3 regions of the Pseudomonas sp. S32 genome follow, and region 3 is predicted to be linked to each of the others. Evidence: predicted binding sites of a transcription regulator. Region 3 holds the regulator's gene; each other region holds the start of a gene.

Region 1 (4,723 bases), on a different contig from region 3:
GCCACGGGCGATGCGGCCAACGCCGATTACGCCGAGGAAGCTGTTGTAGTCCAGTGCGGAGATCTGCATCTGGAACGGGCCGTCACGGTCAACCGAAGGCGCAGGCACGTTGTCGATGATCGACTGGTACAGGGCCGTCATGTCTTCGCCCATTTCGGTGTGGTCCAGGCCGGCGATGCCGTTCAGGGCCGAGGCGTAGACGACTTTGAAGTCCAGCTGTTCATCGGTGGCACCGAGGTTGTCGAACAGGTCGAAGATCTGGTCCAGAACCCAGTCAGGACGCGCGCCCGGGCGGTCGACCTTGTTGATCACAACGATCGGCTTCAGGCCGGCTTCGAAGGCCTTCTTGGTCACGAAGCGGGTTTGCGGCATAGGGCCGTCCTGGGCGTCGACCAGCAGCAGCACGGAGTCGACCATCGACATCACACGCTCAACCTCGCCACCGAAGTCGGCGTGGCCGGGGGTGTCGACGATGTTGATGTGGTAGCCGTTCCAGTTGATGGCGGTGTTTTTCGCCAGAATGGTAATGCCGCGCTCTTTTTCCTGGTCGTTGGAGTCCATCACGCGCTCGTCGTTGAGCTCGTTACGTTCCAGGGTGCCGGACTGGCGCAGGAGTTTGTCGACCAGGGTGGTTTTACCATGGTCAACGTGGGCGATGATGGCGATGTTACGCAGATTTTCGATCACAACTGTATCTCGATCAGAGGATTCGGTTGCCGCCAGTGTAGGCGGCGAATAGGTATGCTTTGCGGCTCAGCGGGCCCGCAGGTCGGGAGGGCGATGGCGGATGCTGCCGCCATACAGCCCTGGCGTCTTATGCCGGACGATAAACACGCACATTGGCATGTCCCTCACTGAGCAGGTGGTGTGCGTGCAAACGGCTCATCACACCTTTGTCGCAATACAGCAAGTACTGGCGCGTGGGGTCCAGGTGCTTGAACTTGCTGTTGATGGCATAGAACGGCATGGCCTGGACTTCGATCCCGTCGATAAGCAGGGGTTCGTCTTCCTGGGCATCGGGGTGACGGATGTCGATGATGATCTGACCCGGCAGAGCCTCGGCCACTTCCTCGATTTCGATGTCCTTGCCCAGCTCGTCGATCACATGGTCGATGGAGATGAACTTGGCGCGCTCGATGGCGCGCTCCAGCACCTGCATCTCGAACTGCTTTTCTTCGTGCTCCATGCGGTGGCGTTTGGCATGGGTAGTCGGGTTCACCGAGATGACGCCGCAGTACTCGGGCATGTGCTTGGCGAAATCGGCGGTGCCGATGGCGTAGGCCTGGTCGATGATGTCCTGCTTGTGGGTGGCCAGCAGCGGGCGCAGCACGAGCTTGTCGGTAGCCGAATCGATGATCGACAGGTTGGGCAGGGTCTGGCTGGACACCTGGGAAATCGCCTCGCCGGTCACCAGCGCGTCGATGTCCAGGCGCTCGGCCATGCGCGCAGCAGCGCGCAGCATCATGCGCTTGAGGGTCACGCCCATGTAGCTGTTGTCGACCTTGTTGAGGATCTCGCCGACCACTTCCTCGAACGGCACGCTGATGAACAGCACGCGCTGGCTACTGCCATACTTCTTCCACAGGAAGTGGGCCACTTCCATCACCCCCAGCTCGTGGGCACGGCCGCCGAGGTTGAAGAAGCAGAAGTGGGTCATCAGGCCGCGGCGCATCATCTGGTAGGCCGCCACGGTGGAGTCGAAACCACCGGACATCAGCACCAGCGTCTGCTCCAGCGCACCCAGCGGATAACCGCCGATGCCCTGGTGCTGGCTGTGAATCACGTACAGGCGCTGGTCGCGGATTTCGATGCGCACCAGCACTTCGGGGTTCTTCAGCGTGATACCGGCCGCACCGCACTGCTGGCGCAGCTGGCTGCCGACGTAACGGTCGACGTCCATCGAGGTGAAATCGTGATGGCCACCGCGCTTGCAGCGTACGGCGAAGTGCTTGCCGGCCAGCAGGTGGCCGAAATGGTGCTTGCACTTGGCGACGATATCGTCGAAGTCGCCCAGTGGGTATTGCTCGACCTGCAGGAAGTGGGTGATACCCGGGGTGCAGGTAAGGCGCTCGATGATCTCGCGCTGGACCTTTTCGTCCTCGATGCGGGTGACCACTTCGAGATTGTCCCAGACACCATCGACCGCGAGCTCAGGGTCGAGGTCCTTGAGCACGTTGCGGATGTTCTTGGCCAGCTGGCGGATGAAGCGCTTGCGCACCGGCCGGCTCTTGATGGTGATCTCTGGAAAGACTTTGACGATAAGTTTCATTGGTCTACAGCGCGCACTGGGCCTGCCGAAAATGAGGGGCGCGAATTATAGCGGAAGTTGCTCAGCTTTTGACCAACTTTTGGTCAGAAGCGCCAATATTAATGCAACGCCCTCTATCGTAGGAGCGCGTAGGAGCGAGCGCAGCTCGCGATAGCCCCCACACGATAGCCCTGGAAAATGCAATCGCGAGCTGCGCTCGCTCCTACATAAAGATGCAACGCACCATTGCGGTGCACCACAGGAAAATTACGCATGCTAATGGTGCAAAGCTTGCCCTAAGCCTGTCTCCAGATGCCCAAGAACGCCCCCTTGTGTCCAGACCTCGCCATTTTCGGGCACTGGCATGCAATTTGCTCCCTTGTGAGGCAGGTAAGCTTGGCCGACTATCCGCGCCCGGCAACACCCTTTTTCCAGGGCCGCGGCCAACCGTGCCCTAGACCATCCGGAGGACAACATGTCGAAGTCGGTTCAACTCATCAAAGATCATGACGTCAAGTGGATTGATCTGCGTTTCACGGACACCAAAGGCACTCAGCACCACGTGACCATGCCGGCGCGTGATGCGCTGGACGACGATTTCTTCGAAGTCGGCAAGATGTTCGACGGCTCCTCCATCGCTGGCTGGAAAGGCATCGAAGCCTCCGACATGATCCTGATGCCGGTCGACGAAACCGCCGTGCTCGACCCGTTCACCGAAGAGCCCACCCTGATCATCACCTGCGACATCGTCGACCCGTCGAGCATGCAGGGCTACGACCGTGACCCACGCGCCATCGCCAAGCGCGCCGAGGAATACCTCAAGAGCACCGGCATTGGTGACACCGTCTTCGCAGGCCCGGAGCCTGAGTTCTTCATCTTCGATGAAGTGAAGTTCCAGTCGGACATTTCCGGCTCGATGTTCAAAATCTTCTCCGAGCAAGGCTCGTGGATGACCGGTGCCGATATCGAAGGCGGCAACAAAGGCCACCGCCCAGGCGTGAAAGGCGGCTATTTCCCGGTTCCGCCGTTCGACCACGACCACGAAATCCGTACTGCCATGTGCAACGCACTGGAAGAAATGGGCCAGACCGTCGAAGTTCACCACCACGAAGTGGCCACCGCGGGCCAGAACGAAATCGGCGTCAAGTTCAACACCCTGGTGAAGAAGGCTGACGAAGTACAGGCCCTGAAATACGTCGTGCACAACGTTGCCGACGCCTACGGCCGTACCGCTACCTTCATGCCCAAGCCGCTGTACGGCGATAACGGCTCGGGCATGCACGTGCACATGTCGATCTGGAAGGAAGGCAAGAACACCTTCGCGGGCGAAGGCTATGCTGGCCTGTCCGACACCGCCCTGTACTTCATCGGCGGCATCATCAAGCACGGTAAGGCCCTGAACGGCTTCACCAACCCGTCCACCAACTCCTACAAGCGTCTGGTCCCAGGCTTCGAAGCCCCGGTAATGCTGGCCTACTCGGCACGCAACCGCTCGGCCTCGATCCGTATCCCCTACGTCGGCAGCCCGAAAGCCCGCCGTATCGAAGCGCGCTTCCCGGACCCATCGGCCAACCCGTACCTGGCCTTTGCAGCCCTGCTGATGGCTGGCCTGGACGGCATCCAGAACAAGATCCACCCAGGCGATGCGGCGGATAAGAACCTGTATGACCTGCCGCCCGAAGAGGCCAAGGACATTCCGCAAGTGTGCGGCAGCCTGAAAGAAGCCCTGGAAGAACTGGACAAAGGCCGTGCGTTCCTGACCAAGGGCGGCGTGTTCTCCGACGACTTCATCGATGCCTTCATCGAACTGAAGAGCGAAGAAGAGATCAAGGTCCGTACCTTCGTTCACCCACTGGAATACGAGCTGTACTACAGCTGCTGATGACCTGATCGGCGCCTGGCGTCGGTAACAGCATCAAAACGGCCTCCCTCGGGGGGCCGTTCTCGTTTTGCCTTCAAGCATTTCAGAACCCTCCTACCCCGGGAACACCACGGCAGCTACCACACTGGAGCCTTCATACACAGGAGGTTTTCCATGCGCTACCGTTCACTCGCCCTACTCGCTGCCTGCACCCTCGCCGGCTGCACATCCATCAGCGCACCCAATGGGGTGTTCGACCCACTGCTCGACAGCATCGAGCGGCGCCTGGCCGTCGCCGAAGCAGTGGCGCTGCACAAATGGGACAACAAACAACCCGTGCAGGCCACCGAGCGCGAGCAACAGGTACTGGCCAGCGTGCGCCAGGCCGCACCAGCCTTGGGCTTGGCGCCACAACGCGCCGAGGCGTTCTTCGCCGACCAGATGGAAGCCAACAAGCTGGTGCAATACACCTTGCTGTCCCAATGGCACCTGGCGGGCCAGGCGCCAGACACCCAGCGCCTGGACCTGACCGCAGTCATCCGCCCACGGTTGGACGAACTGCAGGCTGACTTGCTGGCGAAGCTGGCCGCCTTCGACCAACGCCCTGTACCAGG
Region 2 (4,723 bases), on a different contig from region 3:
CCACGATCACCACGTGGTCGCCTTTGCGCACCACTTCGGCCTGCTCAAGGTGTTGCGGGGTCAGTACCTGGTCGATGACCGTGGGGCGCAGCATTTTCATGCCCACCGCCTGGTCCAGTTCAGTCAGAAAGCCCTGGCCCAGCGTGCCCACGTCGCGTTCGCGCAGGGCAACGTCGCCGGGGCCCACCACGTTGTCGCGCCTGAGGGGGCGGGTGACCACCACCACGTCCCGGAACAGGCGCACGGTTGCCGGCACGAATACCGTCCATGGCGCCGCGCTGTCGCAGCGCACGCGCACGGTCACCCGGCCAAGCGGTACGTTGGGGCTTTCCAGTGAAGCGTCAAGCGCCTGACTGCACAGTGGCATGCGCAGGCGAGGGTCCAGCGGGTTGACCTGGATTTCGTAACGCCCCGCCGTCTGGGTGGTGGCCAGATAATCTTCAACGGTGAATTCAAGAAACCCTTGGGTGACACCGATAAGCTGTTCAGGCATGGTGAACGCGTCCGCCAACGTGCGAACAGGCACCAGCAGGCACAGCGTGGCCAGCAAGCCGGTCAGCAGGCGCGTCAGTCGTCGGGAAAATGTCGTTTTCGTGTACATGGCGCTCAAAAAAAGCAAAGCCCGTGCCGACTCACCTGGTGAGTTGCAACGAATGGCTGAAAGGTTAAGGAGTCTGGCATGGCGGGGGTTATGGATTCGGTCAACCAGCGCACACAGCTGGTAGGGCAGAATCGCCTGGAACTGCTGCTGTTCCGCCTCAATGGCGAGCAGCTTTATGGCATCAACGTTTTCAAGGTCAGAGAAGTGCTGCAGTGCCCTGCGCTGACCCTGCTGCCCAAGGCCCACCCGGTGGTGAGGGGTGTGGCCAACATTCGCGGGGCGACCATCCCGATCCTCGACCTGTCGATGGCCACCGGTTTGCGGCCGCTGCAGGAGGACACGCGCAGCAGCTTCGTGATCATCACCGAGTACAACACCAAGACCCAGGGCTTTCTGGTGCATTCGGTAGAGCGCATCGTCAACATGAACTGGGAGGAGATCCATCCGCCACCCAAGGGCACTGGCCGCGACCATTACCTGACTGCCGTCACCCGTGTGGACAACCGCATGGTCGAGATCATCGACGTGGAAAAGGTACTGGCCGAGGTGGCGCCGTCTTCGGAGTCGGTGTCCGCCGGGGTGGTGGACGCCGAGGTGCAGGACAAGGCCGTGCTGCTGCGGGTGCTCACCGTCGACGATTCGTCGGTGGCGCGCAAGCAGGTCAGCCGTTGCCTGCAAACGGTCGGTGTGGAGGTCGTGGCACTAAATGATGGTCGCCAGGCTCTCAACTACCTGCACCAACTGGTGGAGGAGGGCAAGAAGCCCGAAGAGGAGTTCCTGATGATGATCTCCGACATCGAAATGCCGGAGATGGACGGCTACACCTTGACCGCAGAAATCCGCAGCGACCCACGCATGCAAAAACTGCACATCTGCCTGCATACTTCGCTGTCCGGAGTATTCAACCAGGCGATGGTGAAAAAGGTGGGGGCCGACGACTTCCTGGCCAAGTTCAGGCCGGATGACCTGGCCCAGCGTGTGGTCGACCGGATCAAGGCAACGCATTGAAAGCAGCCGGGGCAAGCCCCGGCCACAGTGATTGAAAAGAGGCGGCAGTAGTGTCTACGGGTAATTTGGATTTCGAACAGTTCCGGGTATTCCTGGAGAAAGCCTGTGGCATTCTGCTGGGCGAGAATAAGCAATACCTGGTGTCCAGCCGTCTCAACAAGTTGATGGAACAGCAGGGCATCAAGAGCCTGGGCGAGCTGGTGCAGCGTATCCAGACCCAGCCACGCAGCGGCCTGCGCGAACAGGTGGTGGATGCGATGACCACCAACGAAACCTTGTGGTTTCGCGATACCTACCCCTTCGAGGTGCTGAAGAACAAGGTCATCCCCGAGTTCATCCGCGCCAACCCTGGGCAACGCCTGCGCATGTGGTCGGCCGCGTGCTCGTCGGGGCAAGAGCCGTACTCCATTTCGATGGCCATCGACGAGTTCGAACGCAGCAATCTGGGCCAGCTGAAAATGGGGGCGCAAATTGTCGCCACCGACCTGTCAGGCACCATGCTGACCAACTGCAAGACCGGCGAGTACGACAGCTTGGCCATCGCCCGCGGCCTGTCCCAGGAGCGCTTGCAACGGTACTTTGAGACCAAGGGGCCAGGGCGCTGGGCGGTCAAGCCCGCGATCCGCAGCCGGGTCGAATTCCGCTCCTTCAACCTGCTGGACAGCTATGCCAGCCTCGGCAAGTTCGATGTGGTGTTCTGTCGCAACGTGCTGATCTACTTCTCGGCCCAGGTGAAGAAAGACATCCTGCTGCGCATTCACAGCACGCTGAAGCCGGGCGGGTACCTGTTCCTGGGTGCCTCCGAAGCCCTTAACGGCCTGCCTGACCACTACCAGATGGTGCAATGCAGCCCGGGCATCATCTACCAGGCCAAATAAGGTACTGCAGGCCGGCAACCAGGGTTGTCGGCCTTTTTCGTTGCAGGTGCTGTCAATTTTTTGTTTTGCCGCATTTGGCGCCCTGCAATTGCCGCTTTCGGCACGCCTGGCGGCAGCCCTTTGCCGCTTTTCTGGCATCGCGGTTCGCGCACTTCACGCGCAGCCCCCCTATCTAAAGGCTTTCGGCCAATTGGCACAGCCTTTGCTATAGCTTGCTCAACGTAATTCCGGTCAACCTCTGAAGGTTTCCCCGATATGAGCATCAGCTTCGACAAGGCGCTTGGCATCCACGAGAAGGCCCTGGGCTTCCGCGCCCAGCGTGCCGAGGTATTGGCCAACAACATCGCCAACGCCGACACGCCCAACTACAAGGCCCGCGACATGGATTTCGCCTCGGTGCTGGCTGCCGAGAGCGAGAAACAGCAGAACAACGGGCGCATCGGCCTGGAGCGGACCAACAGCCGGCACATCGAAGCCGAAGGCATGGCACTGGCGGACGACAGCCTCAAGTTCCGTACGCCGGCGCAGCCCTCGATCGACCAGAACACCGTAGATGCGCAGATCGAGCAGTCCAACTACACCGAGAATGCCATCGGCTTCCAGGCCAGCTTCACGCTGCTCAACAGTAAATTCAAAGGGCTGGTTTCGGCCCTGCGGGGAGAATGACCATGTCGCTGTCCAGTGTCTTCAACATTGCCGGTAGCGGCATGAGCGCGCAGAACACGCGCCTGAACACCGTTGCCTCCAACATCGCCAACGCCGAAACCGTGTCTTCGAGCATCGACCAGACCTACCGCGCCCGCCACCCGGTGTTCGCCACCACGTTCCAGAACGCGCAGGCCGGCAGCAGCCAGTCGCTGTTCGAAGACCAGGGCGAAGCCGGGCAGGGCGTGCAGGTGACCGGCATTGTCGAGGACCAGAGCAACCTCGAGGCACGCTACGAGCCGAACCATCCAGCCGCCAACAAGGACGGGTATGTGTACTACCCCGACGTCAATGTGGTGGAAGAGATGGCCGACATGATTTCTGCCAGCCGTGCGTTCCAGACCAATGCCGAGCTGATGAACACCGCCAAAAGCATGATGCAGAAGGTCCTGACCCTGGGCCAGTGATAGGAAGCCGACATGACCACCACCAACTCCACGGCTGACGTCGGTAGTGCCTACCTGACGTCGCTGCAGCAACAGCAGAGCAAGAACAACAGCAACACCGGTGCGGCCGGCAGCGCCCTGGGCAAGGACGCGTTCCTGCAGCTGCTGGTTACCCAGATGAAAAACCAGAACCCGCTCGATCCGCAGCAGAACGGCGAGTTCGTGGCCCAGTTGGCACAGTTCAGCAGCCTTGAAGGTATTCAGACGCTCAACAGTTCGGTGACCTCCATCGCTGCTGCGTTCCAGTCCTCCCAGGCCTTGCAGGCCTCATCACTGGTGGGCCGCAACGTGATGGTGCAAACCGACAAGGCCATGGTGGACACCAGCAAGGACATGAAAGGCTCGGTGAACCTGACCGCGTCCAGCACCGCCACTTCGGTGGGGGTGTACGACAAGGATGGCAAGCTGGTGCGCACGCTCGAGCTGGGTAGCCAGGCGGGCGGCAAGGTCGATTTCACCTGGGATGGCAAGGACGACGACGGCAAGGCGCTGGCGGCGGGCACCTATTCGTTCAAGGCCACGGCCTCGGTCGACGGCACCGCCACCGCCATGACCACCAACCTGCCGGCCAGTGTCACCAGCGTGACCATGGGCAGCAATGGCGCAGAAATGACGCTCAACCTCGCCGGGCTGGGCAGTGTTCCGCTCTCCAAAATCCAGAGCATCGGCATCTAGGGCCTTCCGCAACCTTCAGGAGTTAGCACATGTCTTACAACATCGGCCTTAGCGGCCTCAACGCAGCGAACAAGGCCCTGAACGTCACCGGCAACAACATTGCCAACGTTGCCACCACCGGCTTCAAGTCTTCCCGCGCCGAATTCGCCGACCAGTATTCCAGCTCCATTCGGGGTACCAGCGCCGGGCGCACCACCATCGGTACCGGGGTGACCACCGCGGCGGTGTCGCAGCGCTTCACTTCGGGCAACATCAACGGCACCGGCCAGGCGCTGGACATGGCCATTGATGGCAACGGCTTTTTTGCCCTGAACGACAACGGCTCGAAAATCTACACCCGCGCCGGTGCGTTCTACAGCGACAAGCAGGGCTTCGTGGTCAACTCGTCCGGTGCGAACCTGCAAGGGTAC
Region 3 (4,723 bases):
CTCTCTAACGTAAGAGGACAGTATGAGGCTCGTTAAAACCCTCCCCCTTTTGCTCAGCCTGAGCGCAGCACTGGGAAGCGCGAGCGCCCTCGCCCTGCCGAACGACCGTGATCAGCCCATTCGCATCCAGGCCGACAACGCTCACCTGGACGACAAGAAAGGCGTGGCCACCTATACCGGCGACGTCATCATCACCCAGGGTTCGATGATGATCAAAGGCAATACCGTGACCATCACCCGTACCGCTTCCGGCGATATCGACGTGGTGACCTCGGTGGGCAACCTGGCCTACTTCGAGCAGCAGCAGAGCGCCGCCAAAGCCGACAAGATGAAAGGCTGGGGCGTGACCATCCAGTATCAGTCGCAGAAGGACCTGGTAGTGCTCACCGACCGCGCCAAGGTCGAAAACGAAGGCAACACCACCGAAGGCGAGAAGATCGTCTACAACACCCAGACCCAGGTTGCCACCGCAGGTCGTGGCGGCAATGTGACCACACCGCGTCAGCGCATCGACATGGTGATCCAGCCCAAGAAGAAGGCCGAGTAAATGGCAACCCTCAAAGCCCAGCACCTGGCCAAGAGCTACAAGGGCCGGCAGGTGGTACGTGACGTCAGCCTGTCCATCGACAGCGGCCAGATCGTGGGCCTGCTCGGCCCCAACGGCGCCGGCAAGACCACCTGCTTCTACATGATTGTCGGGCTGGTCCAGGCCGAACAGGGCCGTGTGCTGATCGACAACCTCGATGTCAGCCACCAGCCCATGCACGGGCGCGCCCGGGCGGGTATCGGCTACCTGCCACAGGAGGCGTCGATCTTCCGCAAGCTGTCCGTGGCTGACAACATCAAGGCCATCCTGGAAACCCGCAAGGACCTCGACCGCGAAGGCCGTCGCCAGGAGCTGGAAAGCCTGTTGCAGGAATTTCACATCAGCCACATCCGCGACAACCTGGGCATGAGCCTGTCCGGTGGTGAGCGTCGCCGCGTCGAAATTGCCCGCGCACTGGCCACCGCGCCCAAGTTCATCCTGCTGGACGAACCCTTCGCCGGCGTGGACCCGATTTCGGTAGGCGACATCAAGCAGATCATTCACCACCTCAAGGCCAAGGGTATCGGCGTGCTGATCACCGATCACAACGTGCGTGAAACCCTGGATATCTGCGAAACCGCCTATATCGTCAACGATGGCCGCCTGATCGCCGAAGGGGATGCAGAAACGATCCTGGCCAACGACCTGGTCAAAGAGGTGTACCTGGGCCACGAGTTCCGCCTCTGATCCCGGGACGGGCCTGGGGCACGGCAAAAAAGCCTATCTATTGCGGGTCAAGTTGTTACAGTGCTCTAGGCAAACGCTACAATTTAAGGCATAAAACTTGCTTGATTTGGCGCCCCGGCGCCCTCGTGTAGTGGATGGCGCATGCGCGCCGGCGAACAAGGTACCAAGCCCCTGCCATGAAACCATCGCTCGTCCTAAAAATGGGCCAGCAACTGACGATGACACCGCAGTTGCAACAGGCCATCCGCCTGCTCCAGCTTTCCACCCTGGACCTGCAGCAGGAAATCCAGGAAGCCCTGGAGTCGAACCCGATGCTCGAACGCCAGGAAGACGGCGACGACTTCGACAACAACGACCCGATGGCCGACAACGCCGAAAACAAGCCGGCCGCCGAAACGCAGGACAACAGTTTCCAGGAAACCACCGTCAGCACCGAAAACATGGAAGACGGTGAGTGGAGCGAGCGCATCCCCAACGAGCTTCCCGTGGATACCGCGTGGGAAGACATCTACCAGACCAGCGCCAGCAGCCTGCCCAGCAACGATGACGACGAATGGGATTTCACCACCCGCACGTCCGCGGGCGAGAGCCTGCAAAGCCACCTGCTGTGGCAGTTGAACCTGGCGCCCATGTCCGACACCGACCGCCTCATCGCGGTCACCTTGATCGACAGCATCAACGGCCAGGGCTACCTGGAAGACACCCTCGAGGAAATCTGTGCAGGTTTCGACCCCGAACTGGACATCGAACTGGATGAAGTCGAAGCGGTGCTGCACCGTATCCAGCAGTTCGAGCCCGCAGGGGTAGGCGCCCGCACGCTGGGCGAATGCCTGCTGCTGCAACTGCGCCAGTTGCCTGGCAGCACCCCGTGGATGGCCGAGGCCATGCGCCTGGTGAGCGACTTCATCGACCTGCTGGGTAGCCGCGACTACAGCCAGCTGATGCGCCGCATGAAGCTCAAGGAAGACGAACTGCGCCAGGTGATCGAGTTGGTGCAGAGCCTCAACCCCCGCCCCGGCTCGCAGATCGAGTCCAGCGAGCCCGAGTACGTGGTGCCCGACGTGATCGTGCGCAAGGACAGCGAGCGCTGGCTGGTGGAACTGAACCAGGAAGCCATCCCGCGCCTTCGCGTCAACGCGCAGTACGCAGGCTTTGTACGCCGTGCCGACACCAGCGCCGATAACACCTTCATGCGCAACCAGTTGCAGGAGGCGCGCTGGTTCATCAAAAGCCTGCAGAGCCGCAACGAAACCCTGATGAAAGTGGCCACCCAGATCGTCGAACACCAGCGCGGCTTCCTCGACCACGGTGACGAGGCCATGAAACCCCTGGTACTGCATGACATTGCCGAAGCGGTAGGCATGCACGAGTCGACCATTTCCCGGGTTACCACGCAAAAGTACATGCACACCCCGCGTGGTATCTACGAACTGAAATACTTTTTCTCCAGCCATGTGAGCACTGCCGAAGGCGGCGAATGCTCGTCCACGGCGATCCGCGCGATCATCAAGAAACTGGTTGCCGCGGAAAATCAGAAAAAGCCATTGAGCGACAGCAAGATCGCTGGTTTACTGGAGGCACAAGGCATCCAGGTAGCCCGTCGTACCGTCGCCAAGTACCGCGAGTCTCTCGGTATTGCACCGTCGAGCGAGCGTAAGCGGCTGATGTAACCCTGAGATGCGCCACAGCGTTTGTGTGGCAGGTGCAACACCTGCCTCTTTATGCACGGGCAACAAAAGGAGAAGCTGTATGCAAGTCAATATCAGTGGACAGCATGTAGAAGTCACCCAGCCACTGCGCGATTATGTGCTTGAAAAGCTCGCCCGCGTGGAGAGTCACTTCGACAAGATCACCAACGTGCAGGTCATCATGAAGGTCGAGAAACTGCAGCAGAAGGTCGAGGCGACCTTGCAGATTCCCGGCGGTGAAGTGGTTGCGAATGCCGAACACGAAGACATGTATGCAGCGATCGACGCCTTGGCCGACAAGCTCGACCGTCAACTGAAAAAACACAAGGAAAAACAGCAAAGCCTGCTGCAAGGTGCGGCTGCCCGCTGATCCCCCTCATCCATGATCCGACTTGAAACCATCCTGACCCCCGGCCGTTCCCTCGCGAACGCGCCGGGCGGCAGCAAGAAACGCGCCCTTGAAAAGGTCGCCGAGCTGATTGCCAAAGAAGTGCCAGAACTGGACGGGCAAACTGTATTCGAAAAACTGATCGCTCGGGAAAAACTCGGCTCCACCGGTTTCGGTAATGGCATTGCCATTCCCCATTGCCGGCTCGAAGGCTGCACAACCCCGGTCAGTGCCTTGCTGCACCTCGAAGCCCCTATCGATTACGACGCCATCGACGGCGCCCCCGTGGACCTGCTGTTCGTGTTGCTGGTACCCGCGGCCGCCACCGATGCTCACCTGGAGCTGCTGCGCCAGATTGCCAGCATGCTCGACCGCAAAGAGGTTCGCGAGCGCCTGCGTGCGGCCCCCAGCAGTGAGGCCCTGTTCCAGGTTGTCCTGGACGTACAGAACGAGCACTGAACATGCGCCTGATCATCGTCAGCGGCCGGTCTGGCTCCGGCAAGAGCACCGCCCTCGATGTCCTGGAAGACAACGGTTTCTACTGCATCGACAACCTGCCCGCCAGGTTGTTGCCGCAACTGGCAGAAACCGCCCTGTTGAACACCGAACTGCCGCAACCCAAGGTGGCCGTTTCGATTGACGCGCGCAACCTGCCCAGCCACCTGTCACGCTTCCCCGAACTGCTTGAGGAGGCCCGGGCCCGGCACATCAAGTGCGATGTGTTGTACCTGGACGCCGACGAGGACACGCTGCTCAAGCGTTTTTCCGAAACCCGTCGCCGCCATCCGCTGACCAACGCCGACCGCTCGCTGGCAGAAGCCATACGTGTGGAGCGCGAATTGCTGGGCCCCATCGCCGACCTGGCCGACCTCAAGATCGATACCACGCGCCTGAACCTGTACCAGTTGCGGGACACCATCAAGCTGCGCCTGCTGGACACCCCCGAACCGGGTACGGCGTTCCTGGTCGAGTCGTTCGGCTTCAAGCGTGGCATGCCGGTTGATGCCGACCTGGTATTCGATGTGCGCTGCCTGCCCAACCCGTACTGGAAACCTGAGCTTCGGGAGCACTCCGGCCTGGAGCAGCCGGTGATCGATTACCTTGCTGCGCAACCCGATGTGCAGGAGATGTTCAACGACATCTCCAGCTACCTGCTGAAGTGGCTACCCCGCTTCGCCGCCAGCAACCGGGCCTACGTTACCATTGCCATCGGCTGCACCGGTGGCCACCACCGTTCGGTATACATCACCGAACGTCTTGGCCAGTTGCTGCAGCAAACCCTGAAAAACGTTCAGGTCCGTCACCGCGACCTCTAGCCCAAGGATCCGCCACGCCATGCCCGCCCGTGAAATCACCATCATCAACAAGCTGGGG

Evidence for each region. Region 3 encodes sigma-54, which starts transcription at its own class of promoters, with help from an activator protein. Its sites were predicted from a motif close to ANTGGCATNNANNTTGCTNT; they were not measured.
Region 1: the regulator sigma-54 is predicted to act here: its motif matches at 2,607-2,626, upstream of glnA (type I glutamate--ammonia ligase).
Region 2: the regulator sigma-54 is predicted to act here: its motif matches at 2,677-2,696, upstream of flgB (flagellar basal body rod protein FlgB).

The regions. Positions count from the first base shown of each region.
Region 1 covers NZ_JACVVF010000009.1:6,194-10,916, forward strand. The annotation lists gene typA (translational GTPase TypA) at 1-687, opposite strand, end outside; gene thiI (tRNA uracil 4-sulfurtransferase ThiI) at 815-2,269, opposite strand; gene glnA (type I glutamate--ammonia ligase) at 2,724-4,130, shown strand; gene IAE38_RS06995 (chorismate mutase) at 4,284-4,723, shown strand, end outside.
Region 2 covers NZ_JACVVF010000012.1:54,404-59,126, reverse strand. The annotation lists gene flgA (flagellar basal body P-ring formation chaperone FlgA) at 1-601, opposite strand, end outside; gene IAE38_RS09020 (chemotaxis protein CheV) at 680-1,609, shown strand; gene cheR (protein-glutamate O-methyltransferase CheR) at 1,660-2,487, shown strand; gene flgB (flagellar basal body rod protein FlgB) at 2,743-3,153, shown strand; gene flgC (flagellar basal body rod protein FlgC) at 3,156-3,599, shown strand; gene flgD (flagellar hook assembly protein FlgD) at 3,612-4,313, shown strand; gene flgE (flagellar hook protein FlgE) at 4,343-4,723, shown strand, end outside.
Region 3 covers NZ_JACVVF010000001.1:131,966-136,688, forward strand. The annotation lists gene lptC (LPS export ABC transporter periplasmic protein LptC) at 1-36, shown strand, start outside; gene lptA (lipopolysaccharide transport periplasmic protein LptA) at 23-547, shown strand; gene lptB (LPS export ABC transporter ATP-binding protein) at 548-1,273, shown strand; gene IAE38_RS00635 (RNA polymerase factor sigma-54) at 1,450-2,943, shown strand; gene hpf (ribosome hibernation-promoting factor, HPF/YfiA family) at 3,023-3,331, shown strand; gene ptsN (PTS IIA-like nitrogen regulatory protein PtsN) at 3,344-3,808, shown strand; gene rapZ (RNase adapter RapZ) at 3,811-4,665, shown strand; gene IAE38_RS00655 (HPr family phosphocarrier protein) at 4,685-4,723, shown strand, end outside.